One region of the Rouxiella badensis genome, then DNA from elsewhere that is predicted to be linked to it. Evidence: predicted binding sites of a transcription regulator. Region 1 holds the regulator's gene; each other region holds the start of a gene.
The links. Region 1 encodes LexA, which represses DNA repair genes until DNA is damaged. Its sites were predicted from a motif close to TNCTGTATGTACATACAGNA; they were not measured.
Positions count from the first base shown of each region.

Region 2: O1V65_RS12245 (DNA translocase FtsK 4TM domain-containing protein) is a predicted target of LexA. The motif match lies at 1,777-1,796, and genes of this name have one in related genera.
Region 3: O1V65_RS10995 (metal-dependent hydrolase) is a predicted target of LexA. The motif match lies at 1,840-1,859, and genes of this name have one in related genera.
Region 4: dinB (DNA polymerase IV) is a predicted target of LexA. The motif match lies at 1,976-1,995, and genes of this name have one in related genera.

Region 1 is NZ_CP114062.1:3,709,316-3,713,344, forward strand. It holds gene O1V65_RS17105 (GFA family protein) at 1-403, shown strand, start outside; gene O1V65_RS17110 (CsbD family protein) at 558-767, opposite strand; gene dinF (MATE family efflux transporter DinF) at 903-2,252, opposite strand; gene lexA (transcriptional repressor LexA) at 2,424-3,032, opposite strand; gene O1V65_RS17125 (diacylglycerol kinase) at 3,138-3,506, opposite strand; gene plsB (glycerol-3-phosphate 1-O-acyltransferase PlsB) at 3,633-4,029, shown strand, end outside.
Region 2 is NZ_CP114062.1:2,642,764-2,646,792, reverse strand. It holds gene trxB (thioredoxin-disulfide reductase) at 1-637, opposite strand, end outside; gene lrp (leucine-responsive transcriptional regulator Lrp) at 1,241-1,735, shown strand; gene O1V65_RS12245 (DNA translocase FtsK 4TM domain-containing protein) at 1,862-4,029, shown strand, end outside.
Region 3 is NZ_CP114062.1:2,378,912-2,382,940, forward strand. It holds gene kduI (5-dehydro-4-deoxy-D-glucuronate isomerase) at 84-920, shown strand; gene kduD (2-dehydro-3-deoxy-D-gluconate 5-dehydrogenase KduD) at 967-1,728, shown strand; gene O1V65_RS10995 (metal-dependent hydrolase) at 1,878-2,435, shown strand; gene O1V65_RS11000 (L-cystine transporter) at 2,629-4,020, shown strand.
Region 4 is NZ_CP114062.1:64,316-68,344, forward strand. It holds gene lpcA (D-sedoheptulose 7-phosphate isomerase) at 1-200, shown strand, start outside; gene O1V65_RS00550 (class II glutamine amidotransferase) at 256-1,023, shown strand; gene dpaA (peptidoglycan meso-diaminopimelic acid protein amidase) at 994-1,719, opposite strand; gene dinB (DNA polymerase IV) at 2,017-3,075, shown strand; gene pepD (beta-Ala-His dipeptidase) at 3,150-4,029, opposite strand, start outside.

The DNA of each region.
Region 1 (4,029 bases):
TGCGAGCTGTCACTGCGGTGCGGTTAAATTCACCGTGAAACTGACAGACGGGTTTAACACCATCCGCCGCTGCGATTGCTCGCTTTGCCGCATGCGCGGTGCCGTGGTGGTATCGGCCGATCTGCAGGATATCACCATTACTGAAGGTCAGGAAAAACTGACCGAATATCGCTTCAATACCCAAACCGCGAAACACTTTTTCTGCTCCGTTTGCGGGATCTACACCCACCATCAACGGCGCTCAAATCCGACCCAGTATGGCGTGAATACTGCCTGCCTCGAGGGTGTCTCTCCGTTTGATTTCCCGGAAGTGGTCGTGATGAACGGCAAGACGCATCCTAAAGATACGCAGACCGCGGCGAAGATAGCAGGTTACTTGCGGTTCAGTCCGACGCAGGAATAACGTTTCATCAAACGCTGACCCGTTTTTCTAAGGGGATTGGGTGAGATAGGTTTGAACAACGGAGTGGGTACTTCCTTGTACCCTGCATCCTGAAAAGCGTCTTGGGTAGGAGCAGCTTTAATTCTCAGGATGCACATTCGGGGGGAGTCACCGATTACCAGTGGTATTTATGGTCAGATTCCCAGGACTTAACCTCTTTTTCAGCCTGCTCTTTCTGATATCCGTATCTTTCCTGAATCTTGCCGACCAGCTGATCGCGCTTACCTTCAACAACAGTCAGGTCGTCGTCGGTTAGCTTACCCCATTTTTCTTTCACTTTGCCTTTGAACTGCTTCCAGTTACCGTCTGCTTGGTCCTTATTCATAATCAACTCTCCTGTTTAGCTTAGGTGTTACTGCATTTGATAAATGCTTATCAACAGTTCTAATTGTAGTCGCTAATTTCAGTATTTCAGGCTTAAACAGGAATTAAGAGCATAACTAGGATTAATCCAAAGCATTTAAATCCAGGTGCCTTTTTGCCAGTGGCGTCGCCAAATCCAGCCTAACGCCACGCCCCGCAGCGACAGAAAGACCGCCACGGCGAGCCAGAGAGCGTGGTTACCCAGCGTGGGTAACGCCAGTAATGTCAACGCGTAACCTGCGGCGGCGACCGCCATGCTGTTGCGCATTTCTTTTCCACGCGTTGCGCCAATAAACATGCCATCGAGCAGATAACACCATACGCCCACCAGCGGTAAGATAATCTGCCAGCCAAGATAGCGGTCGGCCAGCGTTCTTAGGTCGGCAATTGAGGTGAGCAGATTGACAATTTGCTCACCGGCCAGCGCATACACCACAGCGAAGCCAAGCGCGACCAGTCCGGCCTGTCGACAGGCCGCGTGCCACACGTGCAGCAGCTTACTCTCGTCTTTCGCGCCAAACGCCTCCCCGGAATGTGCCTCGACCGCGTAGGCAAAGCCGTCGAGCGCAAAGGCGGTCAAGGTGAGCAGGTTCATCAGCACGGCGTTGACGGCAACGATCTCCGTCCCGAGTCGCGCACCGATGATAGTAAGGGAAGAGAAGCACAGCTGCACCAGCAGGGAACGCAGCATAATGTCCCGATTAAGCGCGATCAGCTGGCGCAGATTGCCGCGCCATGCGTCTTTCAGCAGCTCAATACTTATTCCGTGTCTTCTCATCACAATGGAAACTAGCCACAGTCCCAAAGCCAGCGTGGCATATTCGGAGCAGGCGGTAGCAACGGCCGCACCCTTGACGTTCCATCCCAACCCGACCACCAGCCACAGGTCAAGAATAACGTTAAGCAGATTGCCTACTATCAGCATGATGACCGGCGCACGCACATACTGGGCCCCGAGCAACCAGCCGAGAATCACTAGGTTCGCCAGCGACGCAGGGGCGCTATACCAGCGAATCGAGAGGAATATTTGCGCCTGCTGGAGCACCGCCTGACTGCCGCCCACGATGTGCAATGCGGCGGAAATCAACGGCTGGCGAAACAGGAAAATGAGCGTACCGGCAATCAGTGCCAACAAAAACGGCTGCACGAACGCGCGGGCCAGCAGAAGGTTATTCCGCGCCCCCAGCGCCTGCGCGGTCATTCCGGTGGTGCTCATACGCAGGAAGAGCAATAGCATAAATAGGAAGCTGGTGACCATTGCCCCGACGGCGACACCGCCAAGATAATCAGGGCTATCAAGATGACCAATCACTGCTGTATCAACCAAACCCAGCAAGGGCACGGTAATGTTGGAGAAGATCATCGGGAGGGCGAGAAGCCAGAGCGCCTTGTCGGCAGGGCTTAGAAAGGTTTTTCTTAAAGCAGGCAAAGAGAAAAGCGATCGCATAATGGTGTGAGAGCCCAGGCTGTGATGACGATTCGTGGTTTAACGGATTATATAAACAACAACGGCTTATGAATAACAGGTCTTCGTGTGACAGAAACAATATCGCCCCAATGAAGGGGCGACAGGCAAAACGAGACTGTGTAAATGGCTAACGCCAAAAGCGGAGGCTGATTAGATCCAGTCGCCGTTGCGGATAACGCCGACCGCCAGTCCTTCAATGCTAAAGTTTTGCTCGCGAAGATCGACCACAATAGGTTCGAACTCGCTGTTTTCAGGCAGCAGCTGCACGGTATTGCCCTGCTTTTTAAGACGCTTAACGGTCACTTCGTCGTCAATGCGTGCGACAACAACCTGCCCGTTACGGACGTCCTGCGTTTTGTGAACCGCCAGAAGGTCGCCGTCTAAAATACCAATATCACGCATCGACATGCCGCTGACACGCAGCAGGAAGTCGGCGCTCGGTTTGAACATACCTGGGTCAACCTGATAGTGCCCTTCAATATGCTGAGTCGCCAGTAATGGCTCACCGGCGGCCACGCGGCCAATCAGCGGTAGCCCGGCTTCTTCTTCCATCAGCAAACGAATGCCGCGAGAAGCGCCGGAAACAATCTCGATAACGCCTTTACGTGCCAGCGCTTTCAGGTGTTCTTCAGCGGCGTTAGGCGAGCGGAATCCCAGACGGGTGGCAATTTCTGCACGTGTTGGCGGCATACCCGTGGTCGAAATATGATCGCGTATAAGGTCATAGACCTCTTGTTGTCTGGTCGTTAAAGCTTTCATTCCGCCCCCTGGTTGTTTATACAGTCCAGCTGTGAGTATATACAGGTACTGGCGGAATTAAAACCTAAGAATCTGCAAAAACAGACATTAAGAAGTATGAAATATTCAAAGCCAGTGCGGCACCAGGATGACTGCCCAGGTGAAAAGCGCAAAGCCAATGGTGATTGAAACAGCAGCGGAACCCATATCCTTCGCACGCCCAGAAAGTGGGTGTATTTCAGAGCCAATTCGGTCGATTGCCGCTTCTACCGCACTGTTCAGTAATTCAACAACCAGCACTAAAATGAGTGCGCCAACCATTAATATTCGTTCGATGCTGCTAACATCAAGGTAAAATGCCAGTAAGATGGCGGGGACAACGACGATAGCTTCCTGACGGAATGCGGCTTCATGCTTCCAGGCGGCGGTAATTCCCTTGATAGAATAGCCGGCTGCCTTATAAATTCGGGTAAACCCAGTGACCTGATTTGCCATTATTTTTAAGTCTTAATGTGATTTTTAGGCATTTTAGCCTGAATTCGTTGTCCTATCACCACAGATCTCATACCTGCTTTCTGGTATCCTTGCGGCGAATTGCTAACAAGAGGCTTTACGTTTTTTATGTCAGGATGGCGTAGACTTTATTATACCTTACTGAATTTACCGCTAAATTTGCTGGTAAGAAGCAAGGTCATTCCTACAGATCCCGTGACGGAGTTGCGTTTAGATCCAACGCGTCCAATTCTGTATGTTTTGCCGTACAACTCCAAGGCCGATCTTCTGACACTGCGGGCACAATGCCTCGCGCAGAATCTGCCCGACCCGCTCATTCCTCTGGAAATAGACGGCGTTCAACTGCCGAGTCACGTTTTCATCGGTGAAGGGCCACGTGTTTTCTCCTATTATCAGCCTAAACAGGAATCGGTGAAGCTGTTCCATGACTATCTGGACCTGCACCGAAATAATCCGAATCTTGATATTCAGATGCTGCCTGTTTCGGTGATGTTTGGCCGCGCGC
Region 2 (4,029 bases), 1.1 Mb from region 1:
CGACAACTTCTTCAAGCGTCTTGTTGGTGTGCAGCACGATTTTACCGCTGGCAACTTTGTCGTGCAGACGGTCAATCAGGATTTTCTCGGCGCGGAAGTTCTCGCGACGGTGAATCAGGTGTACTTCAGACGCGATATTAGCGAGATAAAGTGCTTCTTCAACGGCGGTGTTGCCGCCGCCGACCACCGCGACCTTCTGGTTGCGATAGAAGAAACCGTCGCAGGTTGCGCAGGCAGAAACGCCGCGACCTTTGAAGGACTCTTCTGAAGGCAGACCGAGGTAGCGTGCCGATGCGCCTGTCGCGATGACCAGCGCGTCACAGGTGTACTCTTCGCTGTCACCGAACAGACGGAACGGGCGAGTCTGGAAGTCGACGCGATTAATATGGTCAAAAATGATTTCCGTATTAAATTTTACCGCGTGCTCGTGCATACGTTCCATCAGGCCTGGTCCAGTTAAACCTTCAGGATCTCCCGGCCAATTTTCCACTTCCGTGGTGGTGGTCAATTGACCGCCTTTTTCGATGCCGGTGATGAGAACCGGCTTCAGGTTGGCGCGCGCAGCATAAACTGCGGCGGTGTAACCCGCAGGGCCGGAGCCTAAAATCAATAACTTACTATGTTTTACTGTACCCATGGGAAATTCATCTCCGTGATGGCGAACTACGTGATGATAGGGATTGTAGGGAAAAGTGCGGCGTAAAAAAAGCATACTCCGATGTTGTTAGCGATTTGTCTGATAGTTTTTACCTGTAATCGCAGGTAAAAATGATTTTGGTATGAGTTTCTCTTTTTACTTTTGTTATTGTTCAATCTGAAAAGACAGCGAAAAAGGACGTTGAGGGTTTTCAATCTGGCACGTTCTTCTGATTTTGCTTCTTTTGCTTTGACAATCCGCTGTGCATTTGCGAAAACATCTAGGTAAGAAGAAATTAAACGCCAGCTTGTGTCTCAAAATTACGCAATGTGATGCCGGTTTACCCGTTGTGGGTATTGCAGTGTTCACTTTTTAGACATCGGCAGCTACGAGTTTAGGTTTTATTGCGCCTAATTAGTCACTTAGCGTTATTTCTTTTTTTGGCTTCACTAAAAAAATTCGTTTTCTTCTGACAGGGGCAAGACGTCTTAAGGTGAGTCGCAACCTATAAAAAACAGGTCTTCGCTTAGGATAAACCCTTATTACATTGAAGTTGGTTAGGGTATGGCAAGTGCATGGAAGGACATCAGAGAGATAATAATAATGGTAGATAACAAGAAACGTCCGGGAAAAGATCTCGACCGCATTGACCGTAACATTCTTAATGAGCTGCAAAAGGATGGCCGGATCTCTAACGTTGAGCTTTCCAAGCGTGTAGGTTTGTCGCCTACGCCATGTCTGGAACGCGTTCGTCGTCTGGAACGTCAGAATTTCATTCATGGGTACACTGCGTTGCTTAATCCACACTATCTGGATGCTTCGTTGCTGGTTTTCGTTGAGATTACCCTCAACCGTGGTGCACCGGATGTGTTTGAGCAATTCAATGCAGCAGTACAAAAACTAGAAGATATTCAGGAGTGTCACCTGGTTTCTGGGGACTTCGACTACTTGTTGAAAACCCGTGTACCTGACATGTCTGCTTACCGTAAACTGCTGGGCGAAACGCTGCTTCGTTTACCTGGCGTTAACGACACCCGTACCTACGTGGTAATGGAAGAAGTGAAACAGACTAACCGCCTGGTCATTAAGACTCGGTAAGTAAAAGGTACAGGTGCAAAACCTAATTAATTTAGCTACACTCCTGTGTATCCATACAGCTCTGGCGTCGGGAACTTTTCTCGGCGCTATCGCTATTTCAGTTCACAGGAACCTGGAGAGCCTTTCTTGAGCCAGGAATATACAGAAGATAAAGACGTTACCCTGAAAAAACTCAGCAGCAGCCGCCGTATTCTGGAGGCCTTGCTGGTTGTGGTAGCGGTGTTTGCTGTTTACCTTATGGCAGCACTACTCAGTTTCAATCCGTCCGACCCGAGCTGGTCTCAAACCTCTTGGCACGGTCCTATCCATAATTTGGGTGGCGGTGTCGGAGCTTGGATGGCCGATACGCTATTCTTCATTTTTGGCGTGTTGGCGTATGCCATTCCGCCAATCATGATCTGCCTTTGCTGGGCCTCTTTCCGCCAGCGAGACAGTCAGGAATATATCGACTTTTTCACTCTGTCATTACGTCTGATAGGGACGCTGGCGCTCGTTATTACGTCATGCGGTCTTGCGTCACTTAACATTGATGACCTCTATTACTTCGCTTCTGGCGGCGTGATAGGCAGTCTGCTGGGCACAGCCATGACGCCGTGGTTCAACAACGTAGGGGGCACGCTGGTGCTGCTTTGCGTGTGGGCCGCCGGTCTGACGCTGTTTACCGGCTGGTCATGGCTGACGATCGCCGAGAAAATTGGCGGCGCGGTGCTAGGGGTGACCACCTTTATGACCAACCGCTCTCGCCGTGACGACGACTACGACTACGACGATCGCCATGACCATGACGATCCGCTGCTTGACGACGAAGAACATCCTGTTCGCGCGCCGGTTTCCGCTGCGCCAGCGGTTGCTGTGTCTGCCGCCGCTCTGGCTGCCGAAGACGATGACGTCCTGTTCTCCGCGCCTTCAGTGCACGGCACGCCGGTCGCACCTCAGGCCGCTGCAGCGGTTAATGCTGCGCCGCAGTCTGAGGTTGAGCCGGTCGCCCCTGTGCATCAGGAACCTGCTGCCGTCACGCCGGCACCTGTGCAGCCACAGGCCCCGGTACAGCAGTATTCATCTGTTCAACAGGTCTCTGTGCAACCTTTACCCGTGCAACAGCAGGCACCGACGCCGGCTGTCAACGATGCGCAACAGCCTGGACATCCAGAAACGCCACCGCTTTACAGCTTCGAATTGCCGGAAGAAACGCCTGCACCGAGAAACGTTCAGCCTTCCGCGACTTCTCGTCGCTTTGATGAGCCGCAGTTGGGCGACTGGAATCAGGTCACTGAACCGCATCACGAGCGTTCACCGTTTGATTTCAATGCTGCCCCAGAAGTGGCGAGTATTGCCGCAACGGCGGCGCTGGCAACCGGTTTGGCGCAGGCAGGGAAATCTGCCGCCGCCGAGGCTGGCAATACCTTTATGCCCGCGTTCAGCGCAGTCAGTGATGAGAATCCGCAAATCAAGAAAGGCTTCGGCCCTGAGCTACCTCGTCCGAATCCTGTCAAGCTTCCAACGCGCCGTGAGCTAGCTTCCTATGGCATCAAGCTGCCGTCGCAACGTATCGCCGAGCAGCAGGAGCAGGAAGCCGCACGCCGTGCGCAGGAAGCACAGGTTCAGCAAGAGCAGGCTGCATCCCACTCGGTTGAGGACCAAGAGGCGATGCAGGAAGCCGCGCTCAGGCAGGCATTTGTCGATCAACAGAATCAGCGCTACGGCCAGACCGAGAGCCAGGCTTTCGAACAGGCAAGCGAAGAAACAGTAGACGATGAAGATGCGCTGTTACAGGCTCAACTGCGTCAGGAATTTGCCGCACGTGAGCAGGCGCGTTACCAAACTGCCGAACCTGAGCAGGCGCACGTTCAGCCTTATCAGGAGACCACTTTCCGTCAGGAAGTGCCTCAGTACGATCAGGCTGCGCGCGTGAGCCCGGTGTCGAGCCAGAATATTAGCACCCACGACGCCTTCAATTTCTCTCCGATGGCTGATTTGGTTGACGATACGCCGGTCGAGCCGCTGTTTACGCTCTCTCCGCAGGTTGATGAGTCAAGGCAACCTTCTGCCTACAGTCAAAGTGCACCTTCTGCGCCGATTGAGACTTCGCAGCCCGTCGAGCCGCAGAAACCGCAGATGGACAGCCTAATTCACCCTGCGTTGATGCGTAACGAGCATCCTGTCAGCAGACCGACCACGCCATTGCCAAGCCTTGATCTCCTGACCTCGGCCCCGGCAACGGAAGAACCGGTCGACATGTTTGCGCTTGAGCAAACGGCGCAGCTCATTGAAGCCCGTCTGAATGACTATCGCAT
Region 3 (4,029 bases), 1.3 Mb from region 1:
CTTCTCTCAGCAACGAAAACCGAGTGTGGAAATCGTCATGCGCTTTCCGCGTTTTATTTTGTTTACGTAGAAGAGGCAACGACATGCAAGTCCGTCAAAGTATTCATAGCGATCACGCCAAACAACTCGATACCGCAGGACTGCGCCGTGAGTTTCTGATCGAGAAAATTTTCGAGAAAAATGCCTATACGATGACTTACAGCCACATTGACCGCATCATCGTCGGCGGCGTTATGCCGATCGAAAAAACCGTCACCGTGGGCGATGAAGTCGGAAAACAACTGGGCGTCAGCTATTTTCTGGAACGTCGTGAACTGGGCGTCATTAATATCGGTGGACCAGGCTTGATTGTTGTCGACGGAAAAACCTATGAAATCGGCAAGGAAGAGGCGCTTTACGTCGGCAAAGGCGCAAGACAGGTCGAATTTAGCAGCGTCGATGCACAGCACCCGGCTAAGTTCTATTACAACAGCGCCCCGGCGCATACCCGCTTCCCGGACAAGAAAGTTACGCTGGCCGAGGCGTCACCGCAGACGCTGGGCGATCCGGCGAGCAGTAACCGTCGTACTATCAATAAGTTCCTGGTACCTGACGTGCTGGAAACCTGCCAACTGACCATGGGCCTGACCAAACTCGAGGAAGGCAACCTGTGGAACACCATGCCTTGCCACACTCACGATCGTCGTATGGAAGTCTATTTCTACTTCGATATGGATGAAGAAACTGCGGTGTTTCACATGATGGGTGAGCCACAGGAGACACGCCACCTGCTGGTGCACAACGAGCAGGCAGTTATCTCGCCAAGCTGGTCGATTCATGCCGGTGTCGGCACTAAGCGCTACACCTTTATCTGGGGCATGGTCGGCGAAAATCAGGTATTTAACGACATGGATCAGGTTCCGGTCAGCGCACTCCGATAAGGCGTTTAACTGACCTCCACCGCATAAGCAGAGACGAGAAACGATTATGGTGCTGAACAGCTTTGATCTTGAAGGAAAAGTGGCGCTGGTCACCGGCTGTAATACCGGCCTTGGCCAGGCAATGGCGGTGGGCCTTGCGCAGGCCGGTTGCGACATCATTGGCGTAAACCGCTCTGAGCCGAATGAAACACTCGATCAGGTGCACGCCCTCGGGCGGCGCTTCCTGGACTTACGTGCCGATCTGACCAGCATTGAAGCTATTCCTCGGCTGCTTGAAAGCGCCGTTAGCGAACTCGGCCATATCGATATTCTGGTCAATAATGCCGGTATCATTCGCCGCGAGGATGCGCTGAAATTCAGCGAGAAGGACTGGGATGACGTGATGAACGTCAACAGCAAGACGCTGTTCTTTATGGCGCAGGCAGTGGCGAGGCAGTTTATCAAGCAGGGGCGCGGCGGAAAGATAATCAATATTGCGTCGATGCTGTCGTATCAGGGCGGGATCCGCGTGCCGTCTTATACGGCGTCTAAAAGCGCCGTAATGGGGATCACCCGCCTGCTCGCCAACGAATGGGCGAAATATAATATTAACGTCAACGCCATTGCCCCCGGCTATATGGTTACCAACAATACCGAACAGTTGCGTGCCGACGAGGGGCGCAGTCAGGAGATTCTCGACCGCATTCCCGCCGGGCGATGGGGTGAACAGGAGGATATTATGGGACCGGTGGTGTTTCTGGCATCGGGCGCCTCTGACTACGTTAATGGTTACACGCTGGCGGTAGACGGCGGCTGGCTGGCGAGATAGCGATAAAATCGCTCATTACACTGTCACCGACACACTATTTTTCATTTATTATTCAAATAATTGACAAATAGTTACAGCGTAACACCTTCCGCATAAAAAGGCTTTCATCTATACTGGATAAAATAACAGTTATTCAGTTCGGATGCATTATGACTGCGGAAGGTCATCTCATTTTTTCAATTGCTTGCGCAGTCTTTGCTAAAAAAGCTGAGCTGTCGCCTGAGCTTGCTCACGGTGACTGGTGGCATATTATCCCTGCCTCACTGCTCACCTCGCTGCTGCCCGATATCGATCACCCTAAATCTCTGCTTGGGCAACGCCTGAAATGGATTTCGGCGCCTATCGCCCGTATGTTTGGGCATCGAGGATTCACCCATAGCCTGCTGGCCGTCGCCGCAGGGGTGTTTTTACTGAAAACCCGCCTGCCGCATGACTGGGTTATTCCAATTGATGCGCTGCACGGCATGGTGATAGGCTATCTCAGCCACATTATTGCCGATATGCTAACTCCTGCGGGTGTGCCTCTGCTGTGGCCCTGCCGCTGGCGTTTCCGTCTGCCGCTGATCCAAAGTCAGAAAGGCAACCAGCTTGAGCGCACCTTCTGCCTGCTGATGGTCGGACTTACCCTGTTCTGGCCGAACTGGACGCCTATCATTGATGCGGTCAATCCGCACGGTCTTAACTTCATTTTGAAGTATTTGACTTAATGTCGGCGAACAAGCCGCCAAATAGCGCGTAATTCATACAAAAAAAAGCCAAAAGTAATAGCCTATTCCTTTTGGCTATAAGTATCCCTCCGGCCTATCTGGTAATCTACGCGCATTGTAATACGCTGGTGCCCCCTTCTAAAGGCAGCATTCTTAAAGCATTGTTCGTTAAGTTATCTCTGGAGCTCTAGGTATGAATCTTCCGCTCGTACTAAACGTAGTGGTATTTGTTGTCCTTCTTTTATTGCTGGCAAAATCGAGCCGCAAGCAGTGGAGTCTGGCAAAGAAAGTCCTTGTAGGCTTGTTGGTCGGCGTGGTGTTTGGTCTGGCGTTACAGCTGATCTATGGTTCTGACAGCGCTATTCTGAAAAACTCTATTCCGTGGTTTAATATTGTGGGTAACGGCTACGTACAGCTGCTGCAAATGATTGTTATGCCGCTGGTATTTGTGTCTATTCTCAGCGCGGTTGCCCGCCTGCACAATGCCTCTTCACTGGGTAAAATCAGTTTCCTGACCATCGGCACGCTGCTGTTCACTACGCTGATTGCCGCACTGGTCGGCGTCTTCGTGACCAAGCTGTTTGGCCTGACCGCCGAAGGTCTGGTACAAGGCTCGCAGGAAACCGCACGTCTTGCCGCTATTCAGACCAACTATATTGGCAAGGTTGCCGATTTGACCGTGCCACAGATGGTGCTGTCATTTATCCCAAAAAACCCGTTTGCCGACCTGACCGGTGCAAGCCCAACCTCAATCATCAGCGTAGTGATTTTCTCCGCTTTCGTCGGTGTTGCTGCGCTTCAGCTGGTGAAAGACGATGCCGAAAAAGGGCCTAAGGTGCTTGCCTTCATCGACATCATGCAGTCTTGGGTGATGAAGCTGGTTCGTCTGGTGATGAAACTGACCCCTTATGGCGTGATGGCGCTGATGACCAAAGTGGTTGCCGGCTCCAACATTCATGACATCATCAAGCTCGGCAGCTTCGTGGTCGCCTCCTATCTGGGTCTGGCGATTATGTTCGCCGTCCACGCCCTGCTGTTGTCCTTTACCGGCGTTAATCCCGCGAAGTTCTTCCGTAAAGTGTGGCCGGTGCTGTCTTTCGCCTTCACCAGTCGCTCAAGTGCCGCCACCATTCCGTTGAGCGTAGAAGCACAAACTCGTCGTTTGGGCATTCCTGAGTCAATCGCCAGCTTCGCCGCCTCTTTTGGTGCCACCATCGGTCAGAACGGCTGTGCTGGCCTGTATCCAACCATGCTGGCGGTGATGGTCGCACCTACCGTGGGTATCAACCCGTTTGAACCGATGTGGATTGCCACACTGGTCGGTATCGTCACGCTCAGTTCAGCGGGCGTTGCGGGCGTAGGCGGCGGTGCAACCTTCGCAGCACTGATCGTACTGCCTGCGATGGGCCTACCGGTGACGCTGGTAGCACTGCTTATCTCCATCGAACCTCTGATAGATATGGGCCGTACCGCGTTAAACGTCAGTGGTTCAATGACCGCCGGGACTATTACCAGCCAGTTGCTGAAACTGACCGATAAAAAAGTCATGGACGAAGAAGAACACGCCGAACTGGCGCACCGTTAATCGAGACCG
Region 4 (4,029 bases), 1.4 Mb from region 1:
TCAAGGCGCTGGAAACCGCGAAAGCCAAAGGCATGAAAGTGATTACCCTCACCGGCAAAGACGGCGGTAAAATGGCGTCACTGGGTGCCGATGTTGAAATCCGCGTTCCACACTTCGGTTACGCCGATCGCGTGCAGGAAATTCACATCAAAATCATCCATATCCTGATATTATTAATCGAAAAAGAGATGGCGGAATAATAAGCTTGCTCAGGCAGGTTTTATTATTCCAATGTGAAAGTTAAGGAGACTGGCGATGTGCGAACTGCTCGGGATGAGTGCAAATGTCCCTACCGATATTTGCTTCAGCTTTACCGGGTTGGTGCAGCGTGGGGGGCTTACTGGTCCACATAAAGACGGCTGGGGTATTACCTTTTATGAAGGTAACGGCTGCCGAACTTTTAAAGATCCACAGCCCAGCTTTAATTCGCCCATTGCCCGCCTGGTGCAGGAATACCCGATCAAGTCTCTGGCTGTCATCTCGCATATCCGTCAGGCTAATCGCGGTGAAGTCTCACTGGAAAACACCCATCCGTTTACCCGCGAGCTATGGGGCCGTAACTGGACTTATGCGCACAACGGCCAGCTGCGAGGTTATCGCCAGCTAGACACCGGCACCTTGCGCCCGGTCGGACAAACCGACAGCGAATACGCATTCTGCTGGCTGCTGCACAAATTAACCCAACGTTATCCGCGCACGCCGCGCAGTTGGCCGTCGGTGTTTCGCTATATTGCCTCACTGGCGGATGAGCTACGTCAGAAGGGCGTGTTTAATATGCTGTTGTCGGATGGGCATTTTGTGATGGCGTACTGCTCGACCAATCTTCACTGGATAACCCGTCGTGCCCCCTTTGGCAAGGCGACACTGTTGGATCAGGACGTGGAAATTGATTTTCAGCAGCAGACGACGCCGGATGATGTTGTCACGGTCATTGCGACCCAGCCGCTGACGGGCAATGAAACCTGGAACAAGATTGCTCCAGGCGAGTTTGCATTATTTCACTGTGGCGAACGCCAGCTGTGAAGGCTGTGGCGTCAAGGCCTGTGACTGATTAACCACGTAATTGCCGTTGATCACTGAAACGCTCGGCGGCTGGTGGTATTTCTGGAAGTAGGCATAGCCAGGCTGCAGCTGACGCCAGAAATTGATGTAGTAAGAGCCTCTGTGCAACTGCATGTTGGAGTCGGTCATCTTGAACGGGTAGATGCTAATTTCAACGTTGCGCTGACCATTGTCGAACGCCGCCTGAACGTAGTTATAAATCACATTCATGTAGGCATCGGTCATTGCATAGCAGCCGATAGAAAGACAGTTACCGTGGATCATCAGATATTTACCTGAATAACCCTGAGCGCGGTCATAATCATTCGGGAAGCCGATATTAATAGCGCGATAGAAACGGCTGTCTGGCTTCAAGTGATGAATATCGATGTTATAAAAACCTTCTGGGCTTTTAAAATCGCCTTCACGACGTTTGTTGCCTAATCCACCTGAAAAATCACAAATGCGATACGCACCCACTAGCTGGAATTTATCTTCGACTTTGGCATAGAGTTCGAGAGTACGCTCTTGCTTAAATATCTGAATATAAACGGGTGAACCTAATAATTGCTGTTTAACACCACTCTCAACCGGGACCTGTTCGCTGGCGACAGCGGTGCTCACGGCAAAAAAGGGCAAACTGAAAAGCATCGCAAGCAGCAGCGCGATTCTGACCATTCTTAATCCTGCTTTATATACAACTCTATTATTTATTATCCGCAAACCAGACGTCGCGGACTGCCACTGATATTCACTAACCTTGAACGCAGCCATCTTAATACTGATTAATTTTTTATCAATGGTAAGAAATGTAATTTATTTCTATAACGGGCTAAAAAAAGCCTTTATTTGCAGCTTTTTACAAAACTCCCACAAATTAAGCTAAATTAAAGCGATTAATAGCCCGCGGTGAAGGCTTGAGATTTGGTAAGCTCACTGTATACTTATACAGTTATCAGAAAGCGGAGGGGGGCTATGCGCAAGATCATTCACGTCGACATGGACTGCTTTTTCGCCGCCGTTGAAATGCGCGACGATCCCTCACTGCGCGATATCCCGCTGGCCATCGGCGGCAGTAAAGAGCGGCGTGGGGTGATAAGCACCGCGAACTATCCGGCGCGACGCTACGGCGTACACAGTGCCATGTCCACCGCGATGGCACTCAAGCTGTGTCCGCATCTAAAAGTCATTCCCGGCAGGGGGGAAGCCTATAAAGAAGCGTCGCGGCATATTCGGCAGATTTTCTCTCGTTATACTCCGCTGATTGAACCGCTTTCTCTCGACGAAGCCTATCTCGACGTCACCAACAGCCCGCACTGTAGCGGCTCGGCGACGCTGATTGCCAGCGAGATCCGCCAGGCCATTTCCGACGAGCTTAATCTCACCGCGTCGGCGGGTATTGCGCCCATCAAATTTTTAGCGAAAATCGCCTCTGATCTGAACAAGCCCAACGGACAGTTCGTCATCACGCCGGACAAGGTGGCCGATTTTTTGCAAGATCTGCCGCTGGCTAAAATTCCTGGCGTTGGGAAAGTCACGGCGGCCAAACTCGAAGAGCAGGGGCTTATCACCTGTGGGGATGTACAGCGCTATGATGTGGCGCTGTTGCTGAAAAGGTTTGGCAAGTTTGGTCGGGTACTTTGGGAGCGCTGTCAGGGAATCGACGAACGTGAGATTTCAGCTGAGCGCCTGCGTAAATCGGTCGGCGTCGAACGTACACTGGCGGAAGATATTCACGACTGGGAAAGCTGTGTGGCGCTGATTGAGCGTTTATATCCCGAGCTTGAGACGCGTTTGACCCGCGTGAGCCCCAGTCTGCGTATCGCGCGTCAGGGCGTTAAACTCAAATTCCATGATTTTCAGCAAACGACGCAGGAGCATGTCTGGCCGATACTCAATAAAGATGATTTGCTCAAGGTGGCGAGAGAAGCCTGGGAAATGCGTCGGGGAGGGCGAGGCGTCAGGCTGGTCGGACTGCACGTCACGCTACAGGATCCGCAAATAGAACGGCAGCTTTTATTACCCTGGGAATAAAAATCCCCATCATCCTTCACGCAGCCAACGCACTTGCTGCCTGAAATCTAATGGGGATTGACGCATTTTAGAAATTAACCGCGTTCTGGAATTGCCTTCAGCAGCGCCGTCAACAGCTGCCAATACAGGTCAACGCTGCCGATGTGCACTTGCTCATCCGGCGAGTGAGGTCCGGTAATGGTCGGCCCAATCGAGACCATATCCATCTCCGGATAAGGCTTCTTGAACAGACCACATTCCAGGCCTGCGTGGATAACCATGATGTTCGGGGTTTTATTGAACAGACCCTGATAGATTTCGCGAACCTGCGCCATCACCGGTGATTCCGGATCGGGTTTCCAGCCTGGATAGCCGCCTTTCGGCTTGGTGATTGCGCCCGCCAGCTGGCCTACGGAAGTCAGCATGCTCACCACGTAGTCTTTACCGCTATCGATAAGAGAACGAATTAGGCAGATGATTTCTGCTTCGCCTTCTTTCATCGTAACAACGCCAACGTTGAGGGAGGTTTCAACTACGCCTTTTACGTCATCGCTCATGCGGATCACGCCGTTTGGCGTCGCGTTCAGCAGGCCCAGGAAACGGCTCTGGCTGTCTTTATTCAGCGCTTGGGTGCTGGTTGCGAAGTCTTCAACCAACAGCTTGATGTTTTTCTCAACGGCCGCCAGTTCAAACTGTACGGTTGCCAGGAATTCATCAGCGGCAGCTTTGAACGCTTCGACCTTGTCGGCTGGAACGGCCAACTGCGCGATAGCTTCGCGCGGGATGGCGTTACGCAGCGTGCCGCCGGTGAAGTCCAGCAGACGTACGTTCAGTTTCTCGGCATGTTCGCACAGGAAACGGGCCAGCAGCTTGTTAGCGTTGCCCAGACCCAGGTGAATTTCAGCACCGGAGTGGCCGCCTTTCAGGCCTTTCAGCGTCAGCTTCAACGGAGTGAAACCCGCCGGTACCGCTTCA